Regions from separate parts of the Exiguobacterium sp. LL15 genome, predicted to be linked through region 1. Evidence: riboswitches for the same ligand, from Rfam matches in the RefSeq annotation. Region 1 holds a riboswitch; the other holds the start of a gene.
What was found. Region 1 has a riboswitch for thiamine pyrophosphate ahead of thiD (bifunctional hydroxymethylpyrimidine kinase/phosphomethylpyrimidine kinase). Riboswitches for the same ligand answer to the same signal wherever they lie in the genome.
Positions count from the first base shown of each region.

Region 2: another riboswitch for thiamine pyrophosphate. It lies ahead of NOM72_RS06510 (ECF transporter S component); the one in region 1 lies ahead of thiD (bifunctional hydroxymethylpyrimidine kinase/phosphomethylpyrimidine kinase).

Region 1 covers NZ_JANFNX010000004.1:117,680-123,619, reverse strand. The annotation lists gene NOM72_RS14930 (murein hydrolase activator EnvC family protein) at 1-1,365, shown strand, start outside; gene NOM72_RS14925 (murein hydrolase activator EnvC family protein) at 1,567-2,844, shown strand; TPP riboswitch at 2,910-3,020, shown strand; gene thiD (bifunctional hydroxymethylpyrimidine kinase/phosphomethylpyrimidine kinase) at 3,136-3,939, shown strand; gene thiM (hydroxyethylthiazole kinase) at 3,920-4,687, shown strand; gene thiE (thiamine phosphate synthase) at 4,677-5,303, shown strand; gene NOM72_RS14905 (hypothetical protein) at 5,327-5,770, shown strand; gene NOM72_RS14900 (ArsR/SmtB family transcription factor) at 5,827-5,940, shown strand, end outside.
Region 2 covers NZ_JANFNX010000001.1:1,281,755-1,287,694, forward strand. The annotation lists gene NOM72_RS06500 (energy-coupling factor transporter transmembrane component T family protein) at 3-725, opposite strand; gene NOM72_RS06505 (ABC transporter ATP-binding protein) at 697-2,226, opposite strand; gene NOM72_RS06510 (ECF transporter S component) at 2,223-2,795, opposite strand; TPP riboswitch at 2,896-2,995, opposite strand; gene NOM72_RS06515 (50S ribosomal protein L25/general stress protein Ctc) at 3,091-3,768, opposite strand; gene NOM72_RS06520 (GNAT family N-acetyltransferase) at 4,058-5,608, opposite strand; gene NOM72_RS06525 (glycerol-3-phosphate acyltransferase) at 5,621-5,940, opposite strand, start outside.

The sequences.
Region 1 (5,940 bases):
GATTTAAGTGAACAGAAAGCCAAAAACGAACAACAGCAACAAGACAATGCTAAAAAGCAAAAAAACTTAGAGTCTTCTGTTAATCAAGAAGGTAAAAAAATCTCTAAAACACAGCAAGAAGTCAATCGACTAGACGAAGCGTTGAACGAAAAAATCTTTGCTGTCGAAACAAAAGATCGTCAAATCAAAGCAACAGAACGTGAAATCGTTGAGCTTGGAAAAGAAATCGAGAAATATAAAGCGAAACTAAAACGCCAAGAAAAACTACTCGGTGATCGTCTTCGTGTCATGCAAGAGAATGATGGAAACTCAATTAAATGGGAAGAAGTCATCTTTGGCGCTAAAAACGTTGGTGACCTCGTAAGCCGTGTCATGGCAGGGAAATCCATTTCAAAACAAGATGATAAAATGATCACGGATTACCAAAATACGCAAAAACAATTAGCGGATGCGCAACAAAAAGTAAAAGAAAAGAAAGCGCAGTTGGTCGTTGAGAAAAAAGAATTAAAACGTCAACAAGCGGATCTTGAATCACAATTAAAAGAGCGGAACAAACGCTTAAAAGAACTACGTAAGAAAAAAGAAAAGTTCGAAACACAATTGATGGATGCAAAAGAAGTCCAGCAAATTTTGATCGCTCAAGAAAAAGCGATTGCAGCTGAAAAAGCAGCGCGTGAACGAGAAGCTCGAATCGAAAAAGAGCGTCAAGCTCAAGCGGCACGTGAAGCAAAAGCACGAGCAGAAGCTGAAGCAGCTCAAGCAGCAGCTCAGAAAGAAGCGGAACAACAAGCAGCTAAAGAAGCGGCAGCTCAGCAAGCAGCACAAGAGAAGGCAGCGCAATCAGCAAAACCTTCTGGTTCGACGAAACAATCGGCACCAAAACCATCTACACCAGCACCAACTGCGCCAGCACCGTCAGCTCCTGCGACACCTAAACCGTCACCATCATCAGGCGGACTCTTCATTCATCCAACTGCTGGTGCTGTGACACAAGGGTATGGTTCTGCAGGCGGAGAAAACGGTTATACGTTCCATAACGGGATTGACTTCGGTGGTCCAGTCGGTACGCCGATTGTGGCAGCTGCAACAGGTACAGTCATTACAGCATCAGGTGGCGGACCTTACGGAAATCACATCATGATTGCTCACCAATTGAACGGGAAGACATATACGACAGTCTATGCACATATGAGTTCATTGAACGCTAGTGCAGGTCAACGCGTCAGTCAAGGTCAACAAATCGGTACACGTGGTAGCACAGGAAACTCAACAGGTCCACACTTGCACTTCGAAATTCACGTTGGTGGATACAGCTACAGTGCAACAGGTCCAGCTAACTCAGTAAATCCAATGACTATGTTTTAAACAGTTAAGAATCGTTGCATATGCAACGATTCTTTTTTTTTATATTTGATAAGAAATATATATATTACAAAAAAACGTTTTCACTTGAAATGTAAATGAAATTTTTTTGAAACGATTAGGGTGCTATAATCTATTTCAGATATGAGAGAAACTTGAATACTATAATAAAAAATGAAAATACATAAGTGAGGAAAACGATATATGCTAAAAAAACTAATTTCTACCATTGTTTTAGGGGCATTACTTACAACAGGTACACAACCGATCGCGGCAGCAACGATTAAAGAAAAAAAGGCTGAAAATGCCGCTGAACAACGTAAATTAGAAAAAGAGATTAAAAAGCAAGAAGCTAAAATTTCAAAAGAACAACGTCAAATCAATCGAATCGACGCAGCGATTAACGAAAAGATTTTCCAAGTTTCCGAAAAAAATAAACAAATTAAACAATTAAGCAATCGAATCGATGAGTTAAAGGCAGACATCGTTCGTTACGAGGAGATGCTACAGAAGCAGGAAGAACTACTCGGTGATCGTTTACGTGTTTTCCAAGAAAACGATGGAAACTCGATTAAGTGGGAAGAAGTCATTTTTGGATCAAAGGATTTAGGTGATTTATTCAGCCGTGTCATGGCGGGTAAAAAGATTGCTGAACAAGATGATAAAATGATTTCAGATTACATCGCGACACAACAAAAATTAGCAGAAGCAAAACAAGCACTTGTTGAGAAAAAAGCGGAGCAAATGCAAGAAAAGAAAGTATTGCTTGAACAAAAAAAAGCGTTAAAAGTTCAAATGAAAGAGCGTAGTGCTACACTCAAAAAATTACGAAAAGGGAAGACGAAGTTTACGACAGAACTGTTAGACGCAAAAGAACTGCAAGCGACTCTCGAAGCGCAAGAACGTGCGATTGCGGCAGCGAAGGCAGCGGCTAAAGCAGCGGCTGAAAAAGCAGCAGCAGAGAAAGCGGCAGCTGAAAAAGCTGCTAAAGCAAGTGCTCAAGCAGCAAAACAAGCCAATAAGAATACAGAATCAACAAGTTCAGATACAACACCAATCGCTTCAGGTGGTGGGAAATTTGTCCGACCATCTTCTGGTGGGGTATCACAAGGGTTCGGACCAGCTAGTGGAGCAAACGGTTATACATTCCATAATGGCGTCGATTTCAAAGGTCCCGTCGGATCTCCGATCGTCGCAGCAGCAGCCGGAACCGTCATTACAGCATCAGGTGGTGGACCTTACGGAAACCACGTCATGATTTCGCATTTCTTGGATGGAAAAGTCTATACGACGGTTTACGCTCATATGAGCTCATTATCTGTTCATGCAGGACAAACGGTCTCTCAAGGTCAGCAAGTCGGAACACTTGGTAGTACAGGAAATTCAACAGGACCACACTTACATTTCGAACTACATGTCGGAGGTTATCAATATAGTGCTTCTTCTCCTCTGAATGCAGTGAATCCATTGGCATATCTGTAATCAAAAAACGGGCTTCGGCTCGTTTTTTTTTTGCTGCTGTGCTACAGTTAAGGCGAAACGAATACTTGAGCAACTAGGGGAGCTGGAGGAATCCGGCTGAGAGGAAAACCAATCTGTTTTCGACCCTATTACCTGAACTGGATAATACCAGCGTAGGAAAGTTGAGCCGAACGGATACCGGAATGCGTGTATAACGCTTTCGTATAGCGTCGACTGCTTTTTTACAGCGGTCGACGCTTTTTTTGTCGGTCACGACTCCCTTACATTGCTCGATGGGAAGGTGAAAAGAACATGAAACATGTACTGACGATTGCAGGATCCGACTCCGGTGGTGGAGCTGGGATTCAAGCAGATTTAAAAACCTTTTCGGCTTTAGGCGTTTATGGAATGAGCGTCCTGACAGCTGTCACGGCGCAAAATACGTTGGGTGTTCAAGCGGTGGAAGAGTTATCTCCAGAAATCGTAGATGCCCAGTTAACGTCGATTTTTTCAGACATTCGTGTCGATGCGATCAAAATCGGAATGGTCTCGAATGCGCAGACGATTCGTGTCATTGCTACACATCTCCGCAAACAGACAGTTCCGATCATATTAGATCCCGTCATGGTCGCTAAAGGCGGTCATGCTCTATTGCGGACGGAGGCTGAACAAGCATTGATTTCGGAGCTTTTACCGCTTGCGACACTCGTCACACCAAATTTACCGGAAGCGGAGCGTTTAACAGGACGATCGGTCACCAATCTAGATGAAATGCGACTGGCGATGCATCAATTAGCTACACAGACAGGGGCAGTATTACTAAAAGGTGGACATCTCTCAGGAGCTGCGACGGATTTGTTGTTTGATGGGGAAGTAGAACACCGCTTCACATCGGAACGGTTAGACAATCAACATACTCATGGAACTGGTTGTACCTTATCTGCGGCGATTGCGGCGCGGATGGCGCTTGGAGAAGATTTGACAGATAGTGTAAGACAAGCAAAGAGCTATGTCACGGAGGCGATTCGTCATGGATTTGCTCTCGGACAAGGTATTGGACCGACACATCATTTTCATTCACTTTGGAGGGATACACATGTTTACGACCATTCTTGAACACAAACCACTCATTCACCATCTGACGAACACGGTGACGATCAATGACTGCGCAAACGTCACACTCGCTGTTGGAGCATCACCCGTCATGGCGGAAGATATTCGCGAAGTAGAAGAAATGGTTAGACTCGCGCAAGCCCTTGTCTTAAACATTGGTACGATCGATGCAGACATGCAAGCAGCTCAACGACTTGCAGCCGGTGAAGCGGGACGTTTGAATGTCCCGATCGTTCTTGATCCAGTTGGAGCAGGGGCAACGACATTACGTACTGCCTTTTCTAAAGAACTCATTGATCTCGGATGTACGGTCATCAAAGGAAATACTTCTGAAATCAAGACGTTACTTGGGGAAGACGGACGAACTAAGGGAGTCGATGCTGCGGGAGATGCAATGATGGATCGAGAAAGTATTCGTGCATTCGCTCGCAAACACAAATCTGTCCTCGTCGTGACAGGTCCGAACGACTATATCACGGATGGAACGCGCGAAATGGAATTACATGTAGGAACACCTCGTCTAGGAGACATCACGGGTACGGGCTGTATGACGGCTTCCTTGATTGCGAGCTTCCTCGGCGCAGGATATACGGCGTTTGAGGCGGCTGTTCACGGAACATTCGTCATGGGAAAAGCAGGAGAACAAGCAGCCTCTGCGCAAGGTCTTGGTGATTTTAAACGAGAATTGTTCAATGCGATCAGCCTCATGACGGAGCAAGAACTGGTGGAGGTGACAGAACGTGTCAATTGATTACTCCATCTATGCAGTGACGGATCGTCGGTACCATCCTGGCGTCGCGATCGAGACGGTCGTTGAGGAAGCTGTTTTAGGTGGTGCGACGATCGTGCAACTACGAGAAAAAACCGCACAAGGAAAGGAATTCTACGATCAGGCAGTTCGGTTGAAGAGACTGACGGATCGACACGACATTCCTTTGATCATCAATGACCGGATCGATATCGCGTTACTCGTCGGAGCTGGTTTGCATATCGGACAAGAAGACATTCCTTTAACCGCAGCACGTCGCCTTTTACCAGATGCTGTAATTGGTATGTCGGTAGCCACTGTTGCACAAGCGATTGAAGCAGAACGAGACGGAGCCTCTTATTTAGGCGTGGGATCTCTATTTGCGACGTCATCCAAAGCGGACGCTGATTCCATGTCGCATACGATGCTTCAGGCGATTCGGGAAGCCGTACGATTACCTCTAATCGGTATTGGTGGAATCACAGCAACAAATGTCTCCACCCTTCCCATCCCGCTAGAAGGGTACGCCGTCATTTCAGAAATTTTCGCTAAAGAAGATCGGCAACTCGCTGCGCAGCAAATGACAGATGCTGTGCGAGAATGGCATCAATCACTTTAGAACAGGGTATAATCCGTTCAGAGGTGATTGTATTGAAATGGCAGACGATCCGTTTTCGCGGCTATTGGATTCGATATCGGTTAGAACCACAAATCATTCGAGTCGATAATCAGGGGATCTACCATCTAGGAAAAGTCTTATTTCCGCGTCCTAATCGTATATCTTATGAGATGGCCCTTTTATTGAAAGAAAAGTATGAAAGACGCTACAAACGTCCGTTGTATATTAAAACGAGCTCGATTGCGACGGAAATTTGGGGACATACTCATTTAGACATCTATTACCGGGTACTTCTTCGTCTACCGATTCCGACTCGGCTACGACAGCGCTATTCGAACCGATTAGAGAGTACGAAAATCATTGATATCGGCGTACGCGCTGTCGATCAAAATCGAATCGTCTGGGATATCGGAGATTATGTTGGAGGATGGTTCGTATTTTGGCTCATTCGTAGGCGCATGCGCTAAACTTGCAATGTTCTGTTTTCCCATGGTGCAATATAGGTAAAAACGAGGTGATGGACATGGATATTCCCCGTTGTGAAACGATTGCGATTGACGAACAACGTGCGTCTGAAATCGGACAAGTCGTGGATACGATCCCAACACTTGAAATCGGAAAGCTATTTAAGATTCTT
Region 2 (5,940 bases), on a different contig from region 1:
AATCATAGCCAAAAGACAAGACTGATGAACAGGAGGATGACCATGAGATAGATAACATCCTGGCGCTGAACGACTGGCACTTCATAATATGTCCGTTCTGCTGAAAAATGACGGGCTTCGAAAGCGATCGCCATCCGTTCTGCCCGCTGGATCGATCGCGAGAAGAGCGGTAAGCCGATTGATAGGAACGCATCACCAGGAAAGCGACTGTGAACGTTCCGAATCATCCGAACTTGCCGTAAGACGCGAACTTCTTCGACCAGTTGAGGCAGAAAGCGGATCCCGGCAAGAAATCCGTACGCGAAGCGAGGCGACACCTTTGCTTGGTGAATCAAGCTCATCACGAACCGGGTCGCATCGGTCGTCGTGACGAAAGCGAAACTTAAGCAGACGAACGTTGCCATCCGTAAGGCAAGTAACCAGCCGTGCATAACACTTTCCGATGTGACATGAAACCAACCAAACGACCATAGAGGATTCGTTCCTTTGCCGAAGGCTGCCATCATCCAGAACGTCAATAAGAATAATAGACTGTAAGGTGCGAGTCGTTTCAAGAAATCGTGAGGACCCCACCCGGAGAGGAGTAGCAGCGCGATAGCAAAACTCAGGAACACCAACGTCTTGACCCAGTCGTTCGTTGCAATCAAGGCAAACATGATCAAAAACAATCCGCTACCTTTGATGACAGGATTGAGTTTAGCGAACGGTGACGCGTTCGTCTGCATTGCGCTTCACCTCCTGGAATTGGTACGAAAGTGGACGTTGTAGCTGACAGCGTTCGAGTAACGGAACATCAGCGAATAACTCGCTCGGACTTCCATCAAAGGCAATTCGGCCTTGCTCCATAACGAGGACACGATCCGCGTATCGGGCGACGAGTTCCATGTCGTGCGTTGCCATGACGAGTGTCGTTCCGTTTTGTTGTTCCGTCAACAACTGTTCCATGAGCCGCCGTGTCGTCAATCCATCCTGTCCGAACGTCGGTTCATCGAGCAACAATAAATCCTTCGTCTGCCCGAGCATCGTCGCGACGCTGAGCCGTCGTTGTTGCCCCGTACTAAGCGCAAGCGGTGACTGCTCTTTGACAGATGCGAGTTCCAGTCGTTCGAGCAACGCTGTGCGCTCATCACTCGTCGCTGCCCGGTGACTCCAGTCGATTTCCGCTTCGACTGTCAGTTTGAGAAACTGCAGATCCGGTTGTTGAAAGACATAGCCGACATGCTCATAAAAGCGTCGCCGGGAGTAACGCTGAGCCGAACGTTCCTGGAACCGGTATGTTCCTTGATGCGAGAGCAACCGACCGAGTGTTGCAAGCAACGTACTTTTCCCGGAGCCGTTTGCCCCGAGCAGCATCACCCATTCTCCCGTCTTCAGGGAAAATGTCGCATCGGTCAGCGGGTAAGGGGCTTTCGTCGATAATGCAGCGACGTGTAACAAGGGAATGCCTGCAGTAGCGACTGGAGGAAGCACATGAAGTCGCGCTGCTTGTGGTCCATCTATGGGTAACGTCTCTAACGTGTACGGATACAAAGAGGGAACAGCGATCCCTTTCGATTGAAGATCCGTATACGCCTGCGGGAACAAATCCTGCGGATGCGCCGTTGCAGTCACCGATCCGTCCTCAAGTAAGACGATTTTGTCGATGTAAGGTAAACAGACATCGAGTTGGTGTTCGATCAAGACGATCGTTAAATCATGTTCTTTCTGAATCTGAAAGATCAACGCCATCAGCTCGTGTTGCCCGATCGGGTCAATCTGAGCCGTTGGTTCATCGAGTAATAAGATCGTCGGCTCAAGTGCCAGGACCGCAGCGAGCGCGAGGCGTTGTTTCATCCCCCCGGATAGACTCGCGATTGGTGTCGAGAAGGGGAGAGGGAGACCAACGAGTGCGAGTAAGCGTTCAATTCGTTCCTCCATCTCTTCGCGTGGAATCGACCGGTTTTCTAAGCTAAAAGCGATTTCGCGTCCGATCGTTTCCATGCAGAACTGTTCTTCTGGGTTTTGGAATAGCACTCCGACCGAACCGGACCGGGTAACGGTTCCCGTCTGTTCGACTTCAATCGTCTCTGGTGTCAGTCCGGCTAGGGCATGAAGCAGTGTCGTCTTGCCACTCCCGCTTCGTCCGAGCAGAAGGGTCGTTCCTTGCTCGATCGTCAGCGATACATGATCGAGCACCGACTTCATCTGACCGGGGTAGCGGATGCTGAGATCGTCGACAGTAATCATGCGACTTCCCGTTTCGCACGTCCTGCCGCAAACCCGTTCAAGACACCGGTCGCAACAAGGCGACGGACGAGAATCGCTGCAAGCAAGCCGCCCAGTAATGCGCCACTAATTAATTGTAAGCCAGTTGTCGCAAGCAACGTCGTCGTCGTGTAGTAACCGAATCCGTTCGCGATCAGACTATAGACAATGCTACCAATCGCGGCTCCAACACCCGATAACATCAATGTCCAGGTGTCATAACGACGATAACGCGTCATCGCAAAGACGAGTTCCGCACCAAGCCCTTGGCATACCCCGATCAGTAGAGCCGATAAACCAAAGTGACTACCCGTGAACAGCTCGACGGCTGCCGCGACGATTTCCGCGATGAGGGCGGCACCTGGTTTTTGAATGATTGCTGCGACGAGCGGGCTCGCGATGATCCAGATCCCAAACATCCAGTTGGCACCGACAGGTCCGAAGATCGCAGACATCGGTAACCAGAGTGTTGACCAACCAAGATAGATGACCCCGCAAGCGACGGCGAGCATCATCATGACCATGATTTCTTTCATTTTCCAGTGTTGCATTAGGTACGTCCTCCTTAGAATGGGGGAGACGCCAAAAAAGACCGCCCTCCGTAAAAAAGAGAGCGGTCCTCAGAAAAACTGCGCGCAGCAGGAGTCATTGGATGTGATCGCTCCACTTTCCTACGCTAGTATGAACTAGATCAGGTTCGAAGGGTCCGAAGTGAATCGTCTCAGCCAAATGGGCTCCCCTAGTGGATATGGTAATAGGTGATACGCTGTTCACTTTAGGCAATCTTCTGTCTATTGTCAAGACACAAAAAAACGATACGCCACGAAGGGCGTATCGTCAAACGACTTATTTGTTGTCTTCGTTCTCTTCTTTTGCTTCTTCTGAAGACTCTTCCGTAGCTTCCGCTTCGTTGTCTTCACCAGCTTCCGCTTGTGCCTCAGCTTCTGCTTCTTCGATTTCCTCAAGCTCTTGTTCAAGCGTTGATTCGACGACAGCTGCGACTTGAATGTCGCCTTCTGTGACGATACGGAAATCTTTTTGTTCTGGAAGATCAGCTACAGAGATCGAATCGCCGATTTCGAGGTTCGTGACGTCGACTTCGACGTTCTCTGGTAATTTATCTGGTGTAGCTGCGACTGTTACTTTAAAGAGTGTCTGTGACAGGAATCCACCGACTTTAGCGCCAGCTGCTTCGCCGACGAGTACGACGTCTGCTTCGACTTCTGTCTCTTCATCCATTTTAACGGCGATGAATTCAACGTGATCGACAGTTGGTGTGAAGACATCCATATCACGACGGTTGATCAAGACGTTAATATTTTTACCGTCGAGTTTCAGTGAAATCAAGACGTTCTCACCGTTTTCTCGAACGATTTTAAGCAATTCTTTTTCTTCGAATGCGATTGGTGTACTTTCCACTTTGTAACCATACACGACACCAAGAGCTTTTCCTTCATGACGTAATTGTTTACGGAGTGAGCGTGGACGTACCTCGCGTTTTTCGGCTGTTAATTTAACTGACATGTTCATTTCCCCCTTGAATTTGGTATAGCCCTCAAAAGGTAATGAATGTAGGAGCAGGACAAGTCCTGAACAATTTAAATATGCTAAGACAATCGGTTTCAGACTCTTTTGAATCTGACGCTTTCGTGACTTTGCATTTCTCTCCCAGGTCATTACGCTGATATTGAGAAACATGTGTGAGTAAGTCACCGTTTGATGCGGTGCTAGTGAGTTTATACCCCTATGTTTTAAATCCTTAAACCTCTATTTTTTATTTTTTAAAGTCGAAAGACCTCCAAACCGCTTGAAATCAAGGGTTGAGAGGTCTTTCGTTTTTTTCATTTTTTATGGTGATGCGTTGGTTTTCACGAACCAGCACGCGGACGAGACGTTCGATGTGCCGCATCGTCGTCTGTCCCATCGTTGAGATTTGGAGCCATTGATTATGGACGAGATAGTCGCTTTCATATTGAACATGATAGCCTTGGATCCGGAGAGCGTCTCCTAAAGCGGTTGCCGACGGATGGACGATCGTCAGAATTCCCGGCGCTTGTGCTTCTTGCGTCGCAAGCAGGTTAAAACCAGTCGCGCGAACGGCCTGTTCGAGATAGGTCATCTTGATAGCGGCTTGATCGAGATCAAGGGCATCGAGCGCTGCCTGACAAGCCAGCAACAAGTTCGAGGAACCGGAAAAGGCGACGCCTTCCGCATAGAGTCCGAGATCTAGATAACGTGGAATACGTGGAGAAGGTAGGACGCGATCTACGTGACCGATGAACGCAAGACCCGGTAAACCCCCAATTGCTTTTCCGGAGACGGTCGTGACGAATCTGCAGCCGGCATACGAGAAACGCCCGGTTCCGACGGCGCTGATCGCATCGACGATGAGTGCGGTTCGTTGTTCTAACAGCGCTTTTACCGCATCGAGATCGTAGAGGACGCCCGTTGACGTCTCACAATGCGTCAACCAGATCCAGTCGTATTCCGTTTGATGCAGTTGACTCGCGAGTTGTTCCAAGTCGATCGGGTGACCGGATGGAAGCGAGTGGACATCAAAGGACTTTCCTGCTCGTGCTGCGTGATCGATCAAGCGTTGACCGAACTCACCACCGTTTAGGATCAACCCATGTCCACTCAGTTGTTGTGCGACGATATCGTTGGCGAGCGTACCACTGCCGACAGCCATCGAGACATGTGGCAAATCCAGCAACTGACACATTCGGTCCCGTAAATTTTGATCGAGCTGACGCATCGATGCCGTCCGATGCGGGCGCGGTGCTTGTTGCGCCGCTTGACGGACCGTCGGAGCGACTTCGACCGGACCGGCTAGAAAATGCAGAGGACGTAAAACGTCCGCGATGACGGATCGTTCGTATGTCGCGCGCGACAACAACATCGGTACGAACTGGGCGTCACCACTACCGAGCGTCGCTGCGATTGGTGTGAAGCCGAACCGCGCATATAGTTTAGCTTCCCGTGTCGTACCACTGATATAGACATGATCAATCGTTTCCCGTTCCAAGTAGACCATCAAAAAGCGCATCAATTGCATGAACGTACGACTATTGCGGTATTCGGGACGAACGCTGAGTAAACGGATTTCCGCTGGGTCCGTCAATGTCTCATCTAACGTCACGCCTTTTTCCTCAAGTGAAAAAGGGCGATGCTTCCGAATAGCAATCATCGCGACGAGTCGATCGTCTTCCTTGCCGATCAGATAAGTATTTTGATCATGAAACCGGTCAATCCGTTTCCGTTCGGTGTTCGGTTGATGTTGCGGAATCTCTTCCGTGAAGGTGAGGTAGTTCAGTTCATGGATTGCTTCCGCGTCCGAAGCGGTGGCAATGGAAAAGTCGATCATGAGATGTCCTCCTTATGTAATGACTAGCTTGTGAAGTGCATCATGAGCCCACAGGACAAGTAGACTTACGGCAACGGTACACAAGATATTGATGGATCCTGCGTCAAAGTAGACGGGGAGTAACGGGAGCAGAACAACCGGAATCAGCCCTGCTTTGACGCTATCTTTCGTTACGAGATAAGACAGACCGAGTATGCCTAGTCCGGCAAGATATGCCCACGGCGTGATGGCGAAGACAATTCCGGAAAATACGGCATACCCTTTACCGCCGCGTCGCGGATGAAACAACGGAAACAAGTGACCGATGAGCACGGCAAGAGCAACGGGATAAA